Regions from separate parts of the Lelliottia sp. JS-SCA-14 genome, predicted to be linked through region 1. Evidence: predicted binding sites of a transcription regulator. Region 1 holds the regulator's gene; each other region holds the start of a gene.
The links. Region 1 encodes PhoB, which activates phosphate uptake and scavenging genes when phosphate is short. Its sites were predicted from a motif close to CTGTCATAAAACTGNCNNAT; they were not measured.
Positions count from the first base shown of each region.

Region 1 (4,436 bases):
CGGTCGCAGGGCCAGCGCAGGCTGGGCCTGCTGCAGTTTTGCCAGCTCAGGCTGGGCGTCGGTTTGCGCCTGGATGGCCTGCTGATGCGCGGAATGGGCACGCTGCTGTTCGCGTAAGAGTTCATCGCGGCGCGTCAGCCATTGATGCTGAACCTGACGTTGTTGCTGTTCACTCAGCAGCGTTTTCTCTTCGTCAGTCAGTGCTTGCAAACCCTGTTGCAGCTGCTGTTGCTGTTCTTCGCTCAGGAGTACCACGCCTGCGGCCTGGGCTTCACGCATCTCCAGTTCGGTTCGCGCCGTTTTATGCTTCTCAAACACCATGGCGGAGATTTGTCCGTAGATTTCCGTGCCGGTCAGCTCCTCCAGCAGCTCGGCGCGCTCTTTCGGTTTGGCGTTCAAAAACGCCGCAAACTGGCCCTGGGACAGCAGCATTGAGCGGGTAAAACGGCCATAATCCAGACCGGTCAGCGAGGCGGTGAGATCGAGTTTATCTTTCACCTTATCGGCGAGGATTTTGCCGTCTTCGCACTGGGCCAGTTCCACGCGCGGTGCCTGTAAGTTCCCGTCCGGCTGGTTGCGGGCGCGGTTTTGGCTCCAGAATGCGCGATAGGCCACGCCTTTGACCTCAAATTCTACCTCGGCCAGGCACTCCGCCGTGTCGCGGGTCATCAGATCGTTTTGCGACTGCGACACCGTGTTCAGGCGCGGCGTCTCGTGATACAGCGCGAGGCAGATGGCGTCGAGCAGGGTGGTTTTTCCCGCCCCGGTCGCGCCGGTGATGGCGAATAATCCGTTGCTGGCAAAGGGTTCGGCGGTGAAGTCGATTTTCCATTCGCCCTTCAGGGAGTTGAGGTTTTTCAGACGCAGGCTGAGAATTTTCATGCGTTGTGTTCCTCGTCATGCAGCGCGTGCAGGGTATGGGTGAAAAGCTCGTTAAGCCGGGCGCGCTGCGCATCGTCAATCTCCTCCTGCGCCAGGCGGCGTTCAAACACCTCTTCGACTTTTAACTCGCTGAGGGTTTCGCGTTGCGCACTTAACAGAATTTTCTCGCGCTGTTCGCGGCTGCGGCGTACCAGTAATACTTCAACCGGCAGCTCTTCTGTCAGGGTCTGGATTTTGCGCTGCATGTCGTGCAGATATTCGTCGGTGCTGATTTCGATATCCAGCCAGACGGGGGGGGATTGTTCCACGTCGCGCCACTGTTCAAGCTGCGCGGCAATGGCGGCGAGATTGCCCTTGAGCATCGCCAGCGGCTGCGTCACCGGAACCGTGAGCGTCTCGACGGCGCTCAGTTTGCCGTCGGTAAAACTCACCAGATGGACGCTTTTGCCTTTACCGGTTTCATCAAAGCTGAGGGAGATTGGCGAGCCGCAGTAGCGAATATGCTCGCACCCGCCGATGACCTGTGCGCGGTGAATGTGCCCGAGGGCAATATAGTCGGCAGGCGGGAAATTTTGCGCCGGGAAGGCATCGAGCGTACCGATATAAATCTCGCGCACCGCGTCACTTTTGCTGGCCCCGACGGTGGTCAGATGCCCGGTAGCGATGACCGGCAGCGCCGCATCACCGCGCAGTGCGCAGGCGTCGGCATATTGCTGCTGATAATAATCGGTGATCGCCAGTAACAGATGCTGCTGCTTTTCGCCGCCGGAAAGCCCGGCCTGGCTTTGAACGATATCGCGTGGGCGCAGGAAGGGGATTGGGCAGAGCACCGCGCCCGGCGTCCCGTCGCGTTTTTTCAGGATTTGTGGGGCATGCCCGGCGTTTGCCACTACAGTGGTATTCAGAAAAGCGAGAATGTCCCGGGATTCGTTGAGCGTGGCGACGGAGTCGTGGTTGCCCGCGACAATCACCAGATGACAGCCCGTCTGCTGCAGATTCACCACGAAGCGGTTGTAGAGTTCTCGCGCATAGCTCGGCGGCGATCCGGTGTCAAAAATATCCCCGGCGACGATGATGGCGTCCACCTCCTGCTCCTGCGCGGTCTCCAGCAGCCAGTTCAGGAAGGCCTCATGTTCGGCGGCGCGACTTTTACTGTAAAAATTTTGACCCAGATGCCAGTCCGAGGTGTGAAGTATGCGCATAGCAGATCCGTATCCGTGGCAAAAAAGAGTGGAGGGGATTATAAGCTTTCAGGGACGAGAAAATAACCGCTGTAATAAAACAACAGTTTGCCATTCATGGTGGTAATGTTTTTCATAAATCTGTCATAAATCTGACGCATAATGGTGCCGCATTCCAAACTAATACATTAATAAGACAGGGCAAAGTATGGCGAGACGTATTCTGGTCGTAGAAGATGAAGCTCCGATTCGCGAAATGGTGTGCTTCGTGCTCGAACAAAATGGCTTCCAGCCGGTTGAGGCGGAAGATTATGACAGCGCGGTGAATCAACTGAACGAACCCTGGCCCGATTTGATTCTGCTTGACTGGATGTTGCCCGGCGGTTCTGGCCTGCAATTTATCAAGCACATTAAACGCGAAGCGATGACCCGCGATATCCCGGTGGTCATGCTGACGGCGCGCGGTGAAGAAGAGGATCGCGTGCGCGGTCTGGAGACCGGCGCGGATGATTACATCACCAAGCCGTTCTCGCCGAAAGAGCTGGTGGCGCGTATCAAAGCCGTGATGCGCCGTATTTCACCGATGGCGGTGGAAGAGGTGATCGAAATGCAGGGGTTAAGCCTCGATCCGACCTCACATCGGGTGATGACCGGCGAAAACCCGCTGGATATGGGCCCGACAGAATTCAAACTTTTGCACTTCTTTATGACCCACCCGGAACGTGTTTACAGCCGCGAACAGTTGCTGAATAACGTCTGGGGGACTAACGTCTATGTCGAAGACAGAACGGTAGATGTACATATTCGCCGCTTGCGTAAAGCGCTGGAACACAGCGGCCACGATCGTATGGTGCAGACGGTCCGCGGTACGGGTTATCGTTTTTCGACCCGTTTCTGAACAATGACAGGAGTGTGACGCGTGCTGGAACGTCTGTCATGGAAAAGGCTCGTTTTTGAACTGATCTTATGTTGTATTCCCGCCGCCATTTTGGGGGCGATTTTTGGTCATCTGCCGTGGTTTTTACTGGCGGCAGTGACTGGGCTACTGGTCTGGCATTTCTGGAATTTACTGCGTCTTTCCTGGTGGCTATGGGTGGATCGCAGCATGACGCCGCCGCCGGGTAGCGGCAGCTGGGAGCCGCTGTTGTACGGCTTACATCAGATGCAAATGCGTAATAAAAAGCGTCGTCGCGAGCTGGGAAGCCTGATCAAACGGTTTCGCAGCGGGGCGGAGTCGCTGCCGGATGCCGTCATTCTGACCACCGAAGAAGGGACCATTTTCTGGTGTAACGGACTGGCACAACAGCTGCTCGGACTGCGCTGGCCGGACGATAACGGTCAAAATATTCTGAACCTCCTGCGTTACCCCGAATTCACCCACTACCTGAAAAAACGTGACTTTACGCGCCCGCACAATCTGGTGCTGAACAATGGTCGTCATCTTGAGATCCGCGTGATGCCGTACAGCGATCAGCAGTGGCTGATGGTGGCGCGCGATGTGACCCAGATGCACCAGCTTGAAGGGGCTCGGCGAAACTTCTTCGCCAACGTCAGCCATGAGCTGCGCACACCGCTGACGGTGCTGCAGGGCTATCTCGAAATGATGCAGGAGCAGACGCTCGAGGGTGCGCCGCGCGAGAAAGCGCTGCACACCATGCGCGAGCAAACGCATCGCATGGAAGGGCTGGTGAAACAGCTGCTGACGCTGTCGAAAATCGAAGCCGCGCCGACGCTGGCGCTAAACGAAACCATCGACGTGCCGATGATGCTGCGGGTGGTAGAGCGCGAAGCGCAGACCCTGAGCCACAAAAAGCATCAGTTCACCTTTGAACTGGACAGCACTCTGAAGGTGCTGGGCAGCGAAGACGAGCTGCGCAGTGCGATTTCGAACCTGGTCTACAACGCGGTGAATCATACGCCTGAGGGGACGCACATTACCGTGCGCTGGCAGCACGTCCCGACGGGCGCGGAGTTCAGCGTGGAGGACAACGGGCCGGGGATTGGGCCGGAGCATATTCCGCGTCTGACCGAGCGTTTCTATCGCGTGGACAAAGCGCGCTCGCGGCAGACAGGCGGAAGCGGCCTGGGGCTGGCGATTGTGAAGCACGCTGTGAATCATCACGACAGTCGCCTCGATATTCAGAGCACGCCGGGGAAAGGCACGCGATTCAGTTTTGTCATTCCGGAACGTTTGATTGCCAAAAAAAGCGCCTGACAGGGCGCGTGTCAGCCTTCCTTTCCACAGGCCAGCGATTGCTGGCCTGTTTGCTTTGCAGTCAAGCGAAACGCGAATGAATTTTATACGGTTGTTGCTTTTTTGTTCGCATGATTAGCCATGAGTTTTTCTTAACCTTAGAGGATTGTTCTGGTCTC
Region 1 is NZ_CP141606.1:1,091,783-1,096,218, forward strand. Features, by position in the region: gene sbcC (exonuclease subunit SbcC) at 1-882, opposite strand, end outside; gene sbcD (exonuclease subunit SbcD) at 879-2,084, opposite strand; gene phoB (phosphate response regulator transcription factor PhoB) at 2,272-2,961, shown strand; gene phoR (phosphate regulon sensor histidine kinase PhoR) at 2,983-4,278, shown strand.

Region 2 (4,436 bases), 1.7 Mb from region 1:
CCCTTTTAGCCGTTAGCGTTCAGCGACCAGACGAATGAAATCATCTTCGTCTTCGTTGACCACTTCTGCAGCCGCTTTTGGCGCTTCTTTCTCTTCCGGCTCGTTGGCTTCGCACAGACGGCGAAGCAACGCGTTCTGGCGTTTCTGCTGGTCAAGCAGGGCTTCAAGCAGCTCAATCTGCTCATCGGTGCGAGAGCTGGCGCGATTGACAAAGAACCACAGCGCCAGGCCGATAATCATCACGATCAGAGAGATCGCCAGTGAGGCTACGTTCAGCAGCCCCGAATTCAGTAACTCACCCATTTTACCACCTCAATAAAAACGCCATTTTAGCACTGACGCAGAGGAAGCGTACCATCTGTTATCAAAATGAATACTACCAGGGGATGAATTGATTGATTGCACAAATGCCACTAAAGAACTGTACATCCTGATCGCACATGACATTAATTGTCTGCGTCCATAAAATGACACAGGCAATCAGTACTACAATCAGAATTACCCAGCGAAATTTTTTCACTCCACACTCCGTCTTATGACCTGATTGAACCAGGTTATCACGGTTATCTTAAACAAGGACTAACTGTACCTTCATCAGAAAATTTTCGGAATCATGCACTTGTTTCATAGAGTAAAACTATTAGTCTTAACAGCATTATTAGCAAAAAAATGAGGCTTTCATGCGCATCATTATTCGGACAATTATTGTCCTCGCCATTTTGTGGATTGGTATTTTACTGACGGGATACGGCGTGCTGATGGGAAGCACAGAGAACGCTGCGGGACTGGGTATCCAGTGTAAATATCTCACCGCCCGCGGTATCAGCACCGCGCAATATCTGCACAGCGACAGCGGGATCATCGGAATGTCTAACTGCCCGATTCTGCGTAAAAGCCAGCAGGTCGTCGACAACGGATAACCGACAGAACAGAAAGACAAAAACGCCGCTTCTCAGCGGCGTTTTTTATTGTTGATTTCAGAACGGATAGTCGTTGTAGCCCATCTGTTCAGAAATCTTGCGCGCTGCGGTATGCAGCATAGCGACATACTCGTGCAGACGCTCTTCCGAGAAGCGCAGCGTCGGGAAGGAGATGCTCAGACCGGCGATGACAACGCCAAAACGGTCAAACACCGGTACCCCGATGCAGCGTAACCCTTCTTCCTGCTCCTGATTATCTTCCCCGTAGCCCTGCTCACGCACCTGATCGAGCACCGTCAGCAACTCATCAGTGCTGGTAATGGTCCGCTCGGTGCTGCGTTTATACTCCACGCCTTCGAGGATCTCTTTCACTTCCTCGCGATCGCGCCACGCCAGCAGCACTTTACCGATGGCGGTGCTGTACAGCGGGTTGCGACGACCAATGCGGGAGTACATGCGCAGGTTGTACATGGAGTCGATTTTATGGATGTAGACGATGCTGTCTTCATCCAGCGCGCCCAGGTGGACGGTCTCTTTCGTCAAACGCGACAGCTCGCGCATCTGAATATCGGCGCTGCGAATGAGATCCACGTTTTGCAGCGCGCGAGCCCCGAGTTCGAACAGCTTCAGGGTCAGAGAATATTTCTCAGATTCGCCTTCCTGTGCGACATAGCCCAGGGATTTCATGGTTTGCAGAAAGCGATAAACGGTGCTTTTTGACATCATCACACGCTGCGACAACTCTGTAATACCAATTTCGCGCTCTTCACCCAGCGCCTGTAAGATGCCAAACACCTTCAGCACGGAAGAAACAGAATCTGGCTGCTTATCCAAATCTGCGATTGCCATTTATCACCTCATTGCGAGTGTTTTATAAAAATCAGAACCGGTTTTTATTATAAATTCGTGACCGTCATGCTGCAATCGATCTGCGTTTACTTCGTTACAAATCTGCGACATAAAACCGAAATAACGATGCTAAACTAGCTAGTCTGATAATAATATCTCCCCGAGCGTTTCATTTCCCATGGAAAAACAATCCTCTGATGGCTTGCCATTGCCGCAGCGATACGGCGCAATCGCCACCATAATCATCGGTATTTCAATGGCGGTACTCGACGGCGCCATCGCCAACGTCGCCCTGCCGACTATCGCCAGCGACCTGCACGCCTCTCCGGCCAGCTCCATTTGGGTGGTCAATGCCTACCAGATTGCTATCGTCGTCTCTTTGCTTTCTTTCTCGTTTCTCGGCGATATGTTTGGCTATCGCCGCGTCTATCAGTGCGGGCTGGTTGTCTTTACGGTCACATCTCTTTTCTGTGCGCTGTCTGATTCGCTGCACACCCTGACGTTCGCGCGTATCGCTCAGGGGTTTGGGGGCGCGGCGCTGATGAGCGTGAATACGGCACTGATACGTCTGATCTACCCGCAGCGTCAACTTGGGCGCGGGATGGGGATTAACTCATTTATTGTCGCGGTGTCGTCTGCCGCAGGGCCGACCATCGCGGCGGCCATACTTTCCGTTGCCTCCTGGCAGTGGCTGTTCCTGATTAACGTCCCGCTGGGGATTATCTCCCTGCTGTTTGCCCTGCGCTATCTGCCTGAGAACAGTGCGAAAAGCTCTATGCCGCGCTTCGATTTACCGAGCGCGGTGATGAATGCCCTGACCTTTGGTTTGCTGATCACGGCGCTAAGCGGGTTTGCTCAGGGGCAATCGCTGACGCTGATTGGCGCGGAGATTGTCGCCATGCTGATCATCGGCTTCTTTTTCGTTCGCCGCCAGCTGGCACTCCCCACCCCGCTGTTGCCCGTCGATCTGCTGCGTATTCCACTCTTTTCCCTGTCGATTGGCACATCCATCTGTTCTTTCTGCGCCCAGATGCTGGCCCTGGTCTCCCTGCCCTTCTTCTTGCAGGGCGTGATTGGACGCACTGAAGTCGAAACCGGTTTACTGCTCACCCCGTGGCCGCTGGCTACCATGGTGATGGCGCCCCTTGCCGGGTATCTCATCGAGCGGGTTCACGCGGGATTACTGGGGGCGTTGGGTCTGGTGGTGATGGCGACCGGGCTGTTCGCGCTGGCCATGCTGCCGACAGCCCCGACGGATCTGGATATTATCTGGCGCATGATCCTGTGTGGGGCTGGTTTTGGCCTGTTCCAGTCGCCGAATAATCACACCATCATCACCGCCGCTCCGCGTCATCGCAGCGGTGGCGCCAGCGGAATGCTGGGCACCGCGCGTCTGTTAGGGCAAAGTTCAGGGGCTGCGCTGGTGGCGCTGATGTTTAACGTCGCCGGGCAAAACGGCACGCATGTCGCGCTGTTCACCGCCGGGACGCTTGCCACCCTCGCCGCCGTCATCAGCGGCCTGCGCGTCACGCAGCCTCGCGTCGAGGCATAAAAAAAGCCGGGCGGCATTTCTGCTCAACCCGGCTGCTTTTTCTTACTGCCTGATTACTTGATGTATTCCCCGCTGCGCAGCGCTTCGATACGTTTATCGAGCGGCGGGTGGGTCATAAACAGTTCACTCAGGGATTTTGATTTACCGTTGATGCAAAATGCCATCATGCTGGTTGCTTCCTGCGGCTCGTAGCTGGTTTTCAGACGCTGCAGTGCAGCAATCATCTTCTCGCGACCGACCAGTTTTGCTGAACCCGCATCCGCATGGAACTCACGGTGACGGGAGAACCACATGGTAATGATGCTTGCCAGAATACCAAACACCAGTTCCAGCACCGTGGCGACCGCGAAATAGATCAGCGGGTTGCCGTTGCTCTCTTCCCCGTCATCACGGTTACCGCCCATAAAGCCTGCGGCAATCTGCGCCAGAATACGCGAGATAAAGATAACGAAGGTGTTAACCACACCCTGAATCAGGGTCATGGTCACCATGTCGCCGTTGGCAATGTGGCTGATTTCATGCGCGATGACGGCTTCTGCTTCATCACGGCTCATGTTCTGCAACAGACCGGTACTGACCGCGACCAGCGAGGCATCACGACGCGCACCGGTCGCAAAGGCGTTAATGTCCGGCGCGTGATAAATCGCCACCTGCGGCATAGCGATACCCGCCTGGCGCGATTGTTGAGCCACGGTGTTCATCAGCCACTGTTCCATATCGTTACGTGGCTGCTCAATGACTTCGCCACCGACTGATTTCAACGCCATCCACTTCGACATCAGCAGCGAGATAAACGATCCACCAAAACCGAACAGCAGCGCCATAATCAGCAGGCCTTGAACGCTGCTTGATTGGATCCCTGTCAGGCTTAGCACAAGCCCGAATACCACCATGACCGCAAGGTTGGTGACCAGGAAAAGCGCGATTCGCATCATAATTTTCTTTTAACCTCTGTTTAACAAAACGCACTATGCGATTACCCACATCGTATGGGTATTGTGGCTATTTTCAAGGATTCGAGGGGCGTAAGTCACCAGAAAGACACAACTTTACATTGTTTATGAGCTTGCTGACGGGAGGATGCAGAACTAAAAAAAACAGGCACAATTTCTTGT
Region 2 is NZ_CP141606.1:2,835,263-2,839,698, forward strand. Features, by position in the region: gene U9O48_RS13315 (YebO family protein) at 13-303, opposite strand; gene mgrB (PhoP/PhoQ regulator MgrB) at 377-520, opposite strand; gene U9O48_RS13325 (YobH family protein) at 681-920, shown strand; gene kdgR (DNA-binding transcriptional regulator KdgR) at 978-1,769, opposite strand; gene U9O48_RS13335 (MFS transporter) at 1,948-3,321, shown strand; gene htpX (protease HtpX) at 3,375-4,256, opposite strand.
Region 2: a site for PhoB is predicted at 1,861-1,880, ahead of kdgR (DNA-binding transcriptional regulator KdgR). Genes of this name have one in related genera too.

Region 3 (4,436 bases), 1.1 Mb from region 1:
CGAGCGGTGTACCTACGGCGGTCGCCCACAGGATCAGCAGTCCGCTGCCCGCCAGGGCGTTCGCTAACCCGCCACCAGCGGTATTCGGCGGTGGGGTCATTTCGGTGAACAGCGCAAGGGACATACCGTCAATACCGCGCGTCACGGTAGAAAACAGGATCCACACCAGCCAGAACAGACCGAACGCCATGGTCGCCATCGACAGCGTCAGCGCCAGACGGTTTTTCATGCGGCGACGCGCCTGCATTTTGCGGCGGGATTCAGCCAGTTCCGCGGTGGATTGCATTTCGAGAGTTGTCATTAGCGTGCCCCCTCACTTTTTGCGAGGCGCATGATCATAAACTTAGAGATCGCCAGAACAATGAAGGTGATCACAAACAGAATCAGACCCAGCTCCATCAGTGCCGCCACGTGCAGCCCGGATTCAGCTTCGGCGAACTCATTCGCCAGCGCTGAGGTGATACTGTTGCCCGGCATGTACAGCGATATGCTGTCGAGCTGGTAGGTGTTGCCGATGATAAAGGTCACGGCCATGGTCTCACCCAGCGCACGACCTAAGCCCAGCATAATGCCGCCGATGACACCGTTTTTGGTGAACGGCAGAACGATACGCCAGATAACTTCCCAGGTGGTGCAGCCGATGCCGTAGGCCGACTCTTTCATCATCACCGGGGTTTGTTCGAAGACATCGCGCATGACCGCCGCAATGTACGGAATAATCATGATGGCGAGGATCACGCCTGCGGCCAGGATACCAATCCCGAAGGCCGGACCGGAGAACAGCGCACCGACAAACGGAATGTTGGAGAGGATATTCCCCACCGGCTCCTGGAAGTACTTCGCGAACAGCGGCGCAAAGATAAACAGGCCCCACATGCCGTAAACGATACTCGGGATCGCCGCCAGCAGTTCAATCGCGATACCCAGCGGGCGTCGCAGCCAGCCTGGCGCCAGCTCCGTCAGGAACAGGGCAATACCAAAGCTCACAGGAACCGCAATCAGCAGGGCGATGAACGAGGTCATCAGCGTGCCGTAGATCGGCACCAGCGCACCGTAGATATCGTTTGGCGCGTCCCACTCTTTGGTCCACAGGAAGGCAAAACCGAATTTCTGGATGCTCGGCCAGGAGGAGAAAATCAGTGACACGATAATGCCGCCCAGCAGCAATAGCACAATCAGCGCAGCCAGTCTGACCAGCGCGCTGAAAATCTTGTCACCATGTTTCCCCGGAGGGCTAAAAGCAGGCTTGGTTGCAGCCATAAATCACTCTTCTGTTAAATACGTTTCACGAATTGCCGGATGGCGCTAACGCTTATCAGGCCTACAGTCAGAACCGTAGGGCGGGTAAGCTTGCGCCACCCGCCATTTTCGTCAGAATTCTAAATCAGTACAATGCTTTACCGCTGCTGTCTTTCACGTTGGTTTTCCATGCAGCACGAATCTGCTCAACCACGCTGTCTGGCAGGCTGGCGTAATCCAGGTCATTAGCCTGTTTGCCGCCGTTTTTGTACGCCCAGTCGAAGAACTTCAGCACTTCTGCGCCCTGATCAGGTTTCTTCTGATCTTTGTGGACCAGGATGAAGGTGGTGGAAGTAATTGGCCACGCCTCGTCACCTTTCTGGTTGGTCAGGTCCTGAGCGAAGGATTTGCTCCAGTCTGCGCCTTTGGCAGCGTTCGCAAAGTTCTCTTCAGTCGGGCTAACCGGTTTGCCATCGGCAGAGATCAGTTTGGTGTAAGCCAGGTTGTTCTGCTTAGCATAAGCGTACTCTACGTAGCCGATTGAGCCAGGCAGACGCTGGACGAACGCGGCGATACCGTCGTTACCTTTACCGCCCAGACCGGTCGGCCAGTTAACGGTAGAGCCAGAACCGATTTTGGATTTCCACTCTTCGTTCACTTTCGCCAGGTAGCTGGTGAAGACGAAGGAGGTACCGGAACCGTCAGCGCGACGAACCACTGCGATGTTCTGCGAAGGCAGTTTGATGCCCGGGTTCAGTTTGGTGATGGCTTCGTCATCCCATTTTTTGATTTTGCCGAGATAGATATCACCCAGGGTTTTGCCATCCAGCACCAGTTCGCCAGATTTCAGGCCAGGGATATTCACGGCCAGCACAACACCACCGATAACGGTCGGGAACTGGAACAGACCTTCCTGCGCCAGTTTGTCATCAGACAGCGGAGCGTCTGATGCGCCGAAATCGACGGTGTTCGCGGTAATCTGTTTCACGCCACCGGAGGAGCCGATACCCTGATAGTTAACCTTGTTACCGGTTTCTTTCTGGTAAGTATCAGCCCATTTGGCATACACCGGCGCAGGGAATGTTGCACCAGCACCAGTCAGGCTTGCTTCTGCGAATACAGAGAAAGCGCTCAGAGATAAGGTCGCGGCGACAACAGTTGCGACAGTGGTACGCATAACTTTCATAATGTCTCCTGCAAGATTTCGTAAATCATTGTTTGAGTGGCTACGATGAGCAAAATAGGACAAACAGGTGACAGATAAATGTACGAATTATGACAGTTTTATGACACTGAAAGTTTCACTTAAGAATCTGCAAAATTAGCATTAATAATCATCGTGTTAGCCGCTTATATGACAGTGCGATTTCAGAAAAATTTTCTTTCTGTGACACTGAAAAAAGTAGCTGAAGATGACAGATTGTCATAAATAAAAACGTCGGGAAGGGATAAAAAAAGCTCCACCCGAAGGTGGAGCCTGAAGGGATTATTCTACGGTGACGGACTTCGCCAGGTTACGCGGCTGGTCGACGTCGGTGCCTTTGATCAGCGCGACGTGATACGCCAGCAGCTGCAGCGGAACGGTGTAGAAGATCGGGGCAATCACCTCTTCAACATGCGGCATCTCGATAATGTGCATGTTGTCGTTGCTGACAAACCCGGCATCCTGATCGGCGAAGACGTACAGCTGGCCGCCACGGGCGCGCACTTCTTCGATATTCGATTTCAGTTTTTCCAGCAGTTCGTTGTTCGGGGCAACCACGATCACCGGCATATCCGCGTCAATCAGCGCCAGCGGGCCGTGTTTCAGCTCGCCTGCGGCGTAGGCTTCCGCATGGATGTAAGAGATCTCTTTCAGCTTCAGTGCGCCTTCCAGCGCGATTGGGTACTGATCGCCACGGCCAAGGAACAGGGCGTGGTGTTTGTCAGAGAAATCTTCTGCCAGCGCTTCGATGCGCTTGTCCTGGGAGAGCATCTGCTCGATACGGCTCGGCAGCGCCTGCAGCCCGTGAACGATATCCTGCTCAATGGACGCATCCTGGCCTTTCAGACGCGCCAGTTTCGCCACCAGCATCAACAGCACGGTCAGCTGAGTGGTGAAGGCTTTGGTCGATGCCACGCCGATTTCAGTGCCCGCTTTGGTCATCAGCGCCAGATCGGATTCACGCACTAGCGACGAGCCAGGGACGTTACAGATCGCCAGAGAACCGAGATAGCCCAGCTCTTTCGACAGACGCAGGGCCGCCAGGGTATCCGCCGTTTCACCGGACTGGGAAAGGGTGATCATCAGGCTGTTACGGCGCACGGCAGATTTGCGGTAGCGGAATTCCGAGGCGATTTCGACATCGCACGGCACGCCCGCCAGGGCTTCAAACCAGTAGCGCGAAACCATACCTGAGTTGTAAGAGGTGCCGCAGGCCACAATCTGGATATGCTCGACCTTCGCCAGCATCTCGTTGGCGTTCGCGCCCAGCTCGCTCAGATCCACCTCGCCGTGGCTGATGCGCCCGGTCAGGGTGTTCTTGATGGCGTTCGGCTGCTCGTAGATCTCTTTCTGCATGTAGTGACGGTACGCGCCTTTGTCGCCCGCATCGTACTGCAGATTCGATTCGATCTCCTGACGCTTCACCTGCGCGCCGGATTTATCAAAGACCGTCACGCTGCGACGGGTCACTTCCGCGATATCGCCCTCTTCGAGGAAGATAAAACGACGGGTGACCGGCAGGAGTGCCAGCTGATCGGAAGCGATGAAGTTCTCGCCCATCCCCATACCGATGACCATCGGGCTACCGGAACGTGCCGCCAGCAGAGTGCTCGGATCGCGAGAATCCATGATCACTGTACCGTACGCGCCGCGTAGCTGAGGAATGGCGCGCAGCACCGCTTCGCGCAGCGTACCGCCCTGCTCCAGCTCCCAGTGAACCAGGTGAGCGATAACTTCGGTGTCAGTTTCAGAGACAAAGGTGTAGCCACGCGCTTTCAACTCTTCGCGCAGCGGTTCGTGGTTTTCGATAATGCCGTTATGCACCACCACAATGTGTTCAGACACATGCGGGTGGGCGTTGCCTTCAGACGGTTCGCCGTGGGTTGCCCAGCGGGTGTGTGCGATACCGGTTCCGCCGTGCAGCGGAGTTTCTTCCGCGGCTTGCGCCAGCATTTGCACTTTACCGAGACGGCGCAGACGGGTCATATGACCT
Region 3 is NZ_CP141606.1:12,626-17,061, reverse strand. Features, by position in the region: gene pstA (phosphate ABC transporter permease PstA) at 1-301, opposite strand, end outside; gene pstC (phosphate ABC transporter permease PstC) at 301-1,260, opposite strand; gene pstS (phosphate ABC transporter substrate-binding protein PstS) at 1,385-2,425, opposite strand; gene glmS (glutamine--fructose-6-phosphate transaminase (isomerizing)) at 2,726-4,436, opposite strand, start outside.
Region 3: a site for PhoB is predicted at 2,513-2,532, ahead of pstS (phosphate ABC transporter substrate-binding protein PstS). Genes of this name have one in related genera too.